Regions from separate parts of the Shewanella acanthi genome, predicted to be linked through region 1. Evidence: riboswitches for the same ligand, from Rfam matches in the RefSeq annotation. Region 1 holds a riboswitch; the other holds the start of a gene.
The links. A riboswitch is a leader RNA that binds a small molecule or an ion and turns the genes downstream of it on or off. The one in region 1 is predicted to bind lysine.

Region 2: it holds a riboswitch for lysine, as region 1 does, so the genes downstream of both, K0H61_RS05960 (Na+/H+ antiporter NhaC family protein) here and lysC (lysine-sensitive aspartokinase 3) in region 1, are expected to answer to the same signal.

Annotation. Positions count from the first base shown of each region.
Region 1 covers NZ_CP080413.1:587,201-591,414, reverse strand. Annotated here, with positions in the region: gene K0H61_RS02515 (succinylglutamate desuccinylase/aspartoacylase family protein) at 1-562, opposite strand, end outside; gene lysC (lysine-sensitive aspartokinase 3) at 567-1,919, opposite strand; lysine riboswitch at 2,062-2,236, opposite strand; gene K0H61_RS02505 (DUF3293 domain-containing protein) at 2,521-2,955, opposite strand; gene arcA (two-component system response regulator ArcA) at 3,543-4,214, shown strand, end outside.
Region 2 covers NZ_CP080413.1:1,322,699-1,326,912, reverse strand. Annotated here, with positions in the region: gene K0H61_RS05965 (M3 family metallopeptidase) at 1-804, shown strand, start outside; gene K0H61_RS05960 (Na+/H+ antiporter NhaC family protein) at 906-2,468, opposite strand; lysine riboswitch at 2,549-2,745, opposite strand; gene K0H61_RS05955 (electron transfer flavoprotein subunit alpha/FixB family protein) at 2,839-3,765, opposite strand; gene K0H61_RS05950 (electron transfer flavoprotein subunit beta/FixA family protein) at 3,765-4,214, opposite strand, start outside.

The sequences.
Region 1 (4,214 bases):
ATTCAGGGCAATACAGATGCTTACAGGATTTAGGGCCAGTGTGGAGATCCAGCACTATATCGGCTTCGTGGGCCATGGCCTGCAGATTTACCGCGAGGCGATGCCCCGTTGTGATTCCCCATGGATGGTGTAACCGCTGCTGACAAGCCTCAACTAAGGTGCTGCGAAAAGCTTGGAGCAGCTCATTATCATTAAGCTTGGCATGCGCTTTAAACCAGCAGGCAATATCAATATCGTGGTTTAAGTATTCCCTATTCCAGTTAGCCCCAGTGATGGGGTCGAAACGCCCTAGGGTAAACTCGCCACTCTTTTGATTGATACCTAAAGGGTTAGCCAGCGGCACTAGGGTGATTTCCCCAAGAATCTCACAGCGCTCAAGCTGCTTCATTAATTGGAAAATCACCGCATTGCCTTGGACTTCAGCGCCATGAACATTGGCCTGGATATACACTTTAGGTCCCTTTGACGCATTATCACTCGGTTTAAAGGTGTATATTGGTAGGGTTAGCGCTTGTCCTGCGGCAAGCTCACCAATCTTTAAGGTCGCTGAAGTTGGCTGCATGGGATTAACCTTCGAATAGGTTTTCGTGCAGGGCTTTAACCACTTGCGCAGCCTCTGATTCTGCAACTAACACACACAGGTTGTGTGGGCTCGCACCTTGGCAGATCATACGCACGTTATGTGGCTCTAAGACTTCAAACACGCGGCGACAGATTCCCGCAGTCGTTGCGATGCGATTACCGATAATCGCCACAAGTGCTAAACCATCTTCAACACGCACGCGGCAATGCTGCGACAACTCCTGCAAAAGTGCTTCACTCAGCAGGCCCTGACCGCTAGAGTCTGAACCGGTTTTGTCTAACGTCAACGAGACGTTAACTTCTGAAGTGGTAATTAAGTCCACACTGATCTTGTGTCGTGCTAACGTTGCAAAGGTCTCTGCCAGGAAGCCCTGGGCATGTAGCATTTGCAGGCTGTGCAAGTTAAGTAGTGTTTGATCGCGGCGCAGAGCGACTGCACGGAATACCGGCGCATCTTCAACCGCATGGCGGATCCAAGTACCACCCTTTTCAGGTTCTTTACTCGAACCAACAAACACTTGGATCTGTTGACGTACAGCAGGAAGGATGGTCGCAGGGTGCAATACTTTGGCACCGAAGGTTGCCATCTCTGCCGCTTCGTTAAAGCTGATTTCAGCAATCGGATGAGCATTAGGCGCTAGACGTGGGTCAGTGGTGTAGATACCCGCAACGTCAGTCCAAATTTCTACCGCAGTGGCTCGTAAGGCTTCGGCTAATAACGCCGCTGAGTAATCGCTACCACCACGACCTAAGGTCGTTGTTTGCCCTTGTTCGTCGGCACCAATAAAACCTTGAGTTACGATAATTTGTTCAGCAAGCAGAGGCTGTAAATGCTCGCCTGCAAGGGCGGCAATTTGCTCAACCTGTGGCTCGGCGCGGCCAAAATGGCTGTCGGTACGCAATACGCGGCGCACATCGAACGCACTTGAATTAGCGCCCTTTTCACGCAGTACTGCCGCAAACAGCGCAGATGAACATTGCTCACCTAGGGATAACAGCTCGTCCATGGTCGCTTTGCTGCGCTCTGAAACTAAGGCTTCGCTGAGTACCGCCATACGGCTTAATAATTTATCCAGCGCGGCAGCAACATCGTTCGGACGACCTAATTTGTCTAAGATAGCGTACTGAATTTGGGCGATTTGTTTTAGGCGTTGCAGACGGGCATCGTCAGTGATCGACTCTTGGGTCAATTCCACTAACAGGTTGGTTACTCCGCTTGATGCGCTGACCACCACTAAACGACACGCTGGATTGCCTAATACAATTTCCGCACAACGGTTCATTGCACCGTAGTCAGCGACTGAAGTACCACCAAATTTAGAAACAACAAGAGACATTAGCGAACCTCCGCGGCAAAGGCAGAAGTCACAACAATAAAACTTAAAGATTGATTAACTAACATGATTACGCTCCGAACTAACTTCGTTCGAAGAGCCTGGTGCTCAATGATACGCACCCCAAAGAAGGGAAACAGCAATCGTCACCAGAAGCTCTCCACCAAATACAGGTGACAATCGTCAGGATTCAGCCTGACCGACCGACATCAACATGCAGCAACCATGTGTATGCCTCGGCGTTAATCTCCCTCATCAATCGTCGCTGGAGTTTGTGCTCCTCAGACTGACTACCTAGTTAACGCTCCTCTTCTGTTCCTTCCCGCCGGAAAGGAGCGGAAAAAGTAGCAATAAACCCCACTCTAAGTCAATGCAATTTTCACATTGAGTAAACAATTTAAATATTTTCATTTAAAAACAATTAGTAAGGCTTTTTGAAGTCAACATAAATGTTAACCAATCGAAAAATTAACTTTTAGATGAAGGTAAAAGGGCCGCTATGTGGAAATTAATAGGGCAAAAAAATTTGAGTAAAATAAAAAAATTAAGCCCAAAGTTGGGCTTATTTTATACAACGAAAATTCATGTAAACGCTGGCTAAAAATTAGTGACTCAAATCAGGCAGTTCGTAAACCATACGAACATGATCGGTAAATTTTCCTAATCTGACTTCATCATGATTTTGCAGCGTACAAGGCACTAAACTCAACACTCCTTTTTCAACCATATAAATAGCATATTGGTTGAATTTTCTGCCCAACTGCAACGCCTGCATACGGTCTATCATCACAGCCCAGCTTTTCTCCATATGGGATAAATCGGGGGCGGCGCCCACCATAGCACGATAAGGACAACCCAGAGTTTCGATATCTCGTAACAGCTGGCGATCAAGTAAGCGATTTTGAGAAGGAGTGAGAAGTTCTGAAGCGGGGTTTTGAGCGGTGATTACAGCAAAAGAAAAATCGGAAGATAATGCTTGAGTTAGCAAAAACAACGGCGTTTGATAATGCTGCCACAAATCTAGAGTCATAGGTTCCATCGGCTGATTAGTCTAAAAATGCACCCCGCAAGTGTAGCAGAATGGCTAAAAAATCCAAAGTGGTGTGAACTAGCTCACAACAACCATGAATACATTAGTTATATTAATCAGCCACTAAGACAAAAAATATACAAAATGAGCGCTAGATCCGAAAATTTGTTAACATTTCATTTGTTAACAAATGCCTAAAACGAGTACAATGTAGTACTGGTCAACTTGAGCAATTCCCATCATAGATTGCTTAATGTTCATTTCTCAAAGTGACTTTTATTTACTTAAATAGCAAAAGCAGGCCAGACATCTTTTAAAATGTGTTCTACATTTGATTTATCATTAAACATTTTAAAAAAAACAATAGTTAAGGAACTATCTATAACTATTGCTTATCGAAGTTGATACTTGTTGCGTTTAAATCGTATTACACTTTAAACGAACACTTTATATACATCCTGACGTGTCGCCGTATAGATTATTCCTTAAGAAGCACTAAGCAGTTAAAGGAAGTATCAACTTTTTATGAATTTAAGGATCCGATGTAAGTGGTTCTTATGGTTAGAATAAAATTGGTTAAAAATTAGGTAATTAATATGCAAAATCCGCACATTCTGATCGTTGAAGATGAAGCCGTTACCCGTAACACGCTGAGAAGTATTTTCGAGGCAGAAGGGTATGTGGTAACTGAAGCCAATGATGGCGCAGAAATGCATAAGGCTATGCAGGAAAACAAAATCAACCTCGTGGTTATGGACATTAACCTGCCAGGTAAAAACGGTCTGTTGTTGGCGCGTGAACTACGTGAAATCAACAACATTGGTCTGATTTTCCTCACTGGCCGTGACAATGAAGTCGATAAGATTCTAGGACTTGAAATTGGTGCGGACGATTATATTACCAAGCCATTCAACCCACGCGAGCTAACCATTCGTGCACGTAACCTGCTGACCCGCGTAAACAGTGCTGGCACTGAAGCTGAAGAAAAGAGCTCAGTGGAACACTACCGTTTCAACGATTGGAGTCTTGAGATCAACAGCCGTTCACTGGTGAGCCCACAGGGTGAATCTTACAAACTGCCACGCAGCGAATTCCGCGCGATGCTGCACTTTGTTGAGAACCCAGGCAAGATCTTAACCCGTGCTGATCTGTTAATGAAAATGACAGGCCGTGAGTTAAAGCCACACGACCGTACCGTTGACGTGACTATTCGCCGTATCCGTAAGCACTTCGAAAGCCTGCCAGATACGCCAGAAATCATCGCCACC
Region 2 (4,214 bases), 740 kb from region 1:
GCCCGTGAAGGTAAACGTGGTGGCGCATGGATGAGCTCTTTCGTTGGCCAATCGAATCTCGAAGGCACTAAGCCTGTCGTGCTCAATGTGATGAACATTAAGAAAGCGCCTGAGGGCCAACCGACCTTCGTCAGCTTCCGTGAAGTCACAACTATGTTCCATGAAATGGGCCACGGCACCCACGGTATGTTCTCTAAGGTGACCTACCCAAGCTTAGCTGGTACTTCAGTTTCCCGTGACTTTGTCGAATTCCCATCGACTTTTGAAGAAGACTGGGCTGCGCATCCTCAAGTGTTAGCAAACTACGCGAAGCACTACGAAACGGGTGAAGCGATCCCCGATGAATTGCTGCAAAAGCTATTGAAATCAGGCAGCTTTAACCAAGGGTTTGACACCTTAGAATACATGGCTGCGGCACTGGTTGATATGGAATGGCACTCACTCAGCGCCGATGCACCTCTGCAAGATGTTGCCACCTTCGAAGCTAATGCGCTGAAAAAACACGGTTTGAATATCGATGCCGTACCACCACGTTATAAGTCAACTTACTTTGCCCACGCCTTCCCAGGCGGTTATTCAGCAAGTTATTACGCTTACATGTGGAGTGAAATCCTCGCGGCCGACGCCTTTGCCTACGTGCAAACCCAAGGCGGTCTGAACCGTGAAATCGGCATGAAATACCGTAAAAACATCCGAGAAGTGGGTAACAGCATTGCGCCAATGGAAGCCTACCAAAACTTCCGTGGCCAAGAGCCAACCACAGATGCACTGCTAAAACGCCGTGGATTAACACAAGCCCTGTAAATCAGGTAACGCACTTGAGGTAAATGGCGAATTGATTCGAATCAATTCGCCATAAAAAAACAGCCAGCAATATGCTGGCTGTTTTTATTTGTAAGTTTCGCTTACTTCGCTCGACTCTTTATCCTAAGCCACACAATACTCAGGATGAACAGCACACTACAAGTCATCAGGCCAGCACTGACAGACTCGGTAAAACCAAGCACCACATAACCTACCATGCTGATCAACGCCACAATCACAGCATAGGGCAACTGAGTCACTACGTGGTCGATGTGGTGACAACTTGCACCGGTTGACGACAGAATCGTGGTATCGGAAATTGGAGAACAGTGGTCACCAAATACCGCACCTGCTAATACTGAGGCCAACATCGGCAACATCATGCCAGTGTGGCTCCCCATCGCCATATCGGCGGCAATGGGCAACATAATGCCGAAGGTGCCCCAACTGGTGCCAGTCGAAAAGGCCGTTAATCCCGCCAGAACAAACATCATTGCAGGTAAAAACGCGAAGGGAATATTCCCTGTCGCAAGACTAGCCATAAACTTACCTGTCTCTAACTGGCCAATTACCCCCGCAATGGTCCAAGCAAACAACAGGATGTAGATAGCTGGTAACATGGAACGAGCGCCGTGTACTACACCTTTAAATACCAGTGACTTTTCAACGCCTTGAATAATATTTAAAACTAAAGTCACCGCAAGACCGACTAAAGCGCCGAAAAACAAGGATGAACTTACATCTGTCTTTTCAAAGGCTGAAATAATATTAAAAGCCACGCCTTCAGAGGCTAATACCTGCGCACCGCTACTCACCATAAAGTACAACGTAGCCACAACTAACACTGTGATTGGTAAGAATAAACCAAGAATTTTACCTGTGTCAGCTTCGGGTAAATCTGCGTTAGCGCCAGGTGGTAGCCCCTTATTTTCATCATACAAGTTGCCACGCTGCGCATTTAATTCATGCTCACGCATCGGACCAATATCCAGCCCCATAAAGGCCACGCATAGCAGTAATAACAGGGCGAAGATGGCGTAAAAATTCATTGGGATCATTTGAATGAACACACTCAAATGACCTGAATCGGTAAAACCGTGGGCCGTTAAAATGCCGCCAATTAGCGCAATAATATACGCGCCCCAGCTCGACACTGGCGAAATTACACACACAGGTGCTGCGGTTGAATCCAGTAAGTAAGCGAGTTTAGCGCGGGAAATGTAGTAACGGTCCGTCACAGGACGCGCAACAGAACCCACCACTAAGCTATTGAAATAATCGTCAATAAATACCACGCAGCCGAGGAACATGGTTAACAGTTTTGCATCACGTTTATTGCGAATATGCAGGCGAGCCCAATCGGCAAAGGCTCGGGCACTGCCACTCACAGTAATGAGCGCGGTGATCATTCCCAGTACAATCAAGAAACCAAGAATGTAAAGATTCCACGTATTTAAACCATCTTCAGACCAGAACAGTCCCTTAATACTCGATAATAAAAATTCACCACTGGCAATCGGTGAGAATTGATTGAGTAATAACACCCCAATTAAAATCCCAAGGCCAAGGGATAAGAGGACCCTGCGCGTCAAGATCGCTAAAACAATCGCTACCACAGGCGGCAGCAAAGAGAGTGCCGAATCGGCATAACTTACTACAGTCATTGATTATTTCTTCGTCAAAAATACGAATGGAGGGCGACTGAACTGGTGGGGAAAGGATATAAAATACCTAGGTCACCTGTCCTATCAGTAGCGCTCCATAGTAACTAATTCTGATGTCCGTATCAGAAAATACTATGGCAGTGTTGCACCTATTAGATACAACCCCAGCAGTCGATCGTGATAAATCGAACCACTTCGGCACCAAATCCTTTCATAATCGATCAACGGTATCACCCTACTGATTATTACTGATATTTGGCGCGCCTCTACTTCTAAGAACGCCCAAAGCGGGCGTGAGGCACATAAAAACATAAGCGGCTTTGCAGTGCTACCGCAAAGCCGCTTACTGTGACTTAGATCGCGAAGAAAATCAACCTAGAGTTGCGATTAACTCAGGTACCGCTTCAAACAAGTCAGCTTCAAGACCGTAATCCGCCACTTGGAAAATGGGCGCTTCTGGATCTTTGTTAATAGCCACAATGACTTTAGAGTCCTTCATACCCGCTAAGTGCTGAATAGCACCCGAAATACCGACAGCGATATAAAGATCTGGCGCCACAATCTTACCGGTTTGACCCACTTGCAGATCGTTCGGCACAAAACCTGCGTCAACCGCAGCGCGTGATGCACCCACAGCTGCGCCTAATTTATCTGCAAGCTGCTCTAACAGGGCAAAGTTTTCACCACTGCCCATGCCACGACCACCGGAAACGATAACGCCAGCATTACCTAATTCTGGACGAGCAGATACGGTTAATGATTGCGACACGAACTGAGTTTTTGCTTCGAAGACTTTATCAACGGCAGTCACAGCAGCGCTGTTACCATTTGCCGCAGCATCGAATGCACTTGCACGCACTGTCATCACTTTAATGGCATCAAGGCTTTGCACTGTCGCTAATGCGTTACCCGCATAAATTGGACGCACAAAAGTGTCTGCATCAACAACGCTAATCACTTCAGAAATTTGGGCTACATCTAACAGCGCCGCAACGCGTGGCAGCGTGTCTTTACCCACACTTGAAGCTGCAGCCAGAATGTGGCTGTAAGCAGGCGCTAAATCAGTCAGTAATTTAGATGTATTCTCAGCAAGTTGCGCAACATAAACACTGTGATCAGCCACTAATACTTGGCTAACACCTTGAATGGCTTGCGCAGCTTCAACTACCGCACCACATTGATGACCTACAACTAAAACATGCACATCGCCACCGATAGCTAATGCTGCAGAAACAACCTTAGCAGTATCGAGTTTAAGAGCCGCATTATCGTGTTCAGCTAATACTAAAATGGCCATTAGATCACCTTCGCTTCATTTTTTAACTTTTCAACCAGCTCAGCTACCGACGTTACCATGATGCCAGCCTTACGCTCGGCAGGTGGAGTCACCTTCAACACGGTTTGGTGGGCCTTTAAGGTCACACCCAAATCAGCAACAGTTAGCACGTCTAGCGGCTTCTTCTTTGCCTTCATGATATTAGGTAGAGAAGCATAACGAGGTTCGTTTAAGCGCAAATCAGTCGTCACTACCGCAGGCAGTGGCAGGCTTAGGGTCTGCATACCGCCATCGATTTCGCGGGCTACTTGCACGCTGTTGCCTTCTACTTTGATTTCAGAAGCAAAGGTTGCCTGAGGCATATCCGTTAATGCAGCAAACATTTGGCCAGTTTGGTTGTTATCGCCATCGATAGATTGCTTACCAAATAGCACTAATTGCGCTTGCTCTTTTTCTTGAACTGCTTTTAA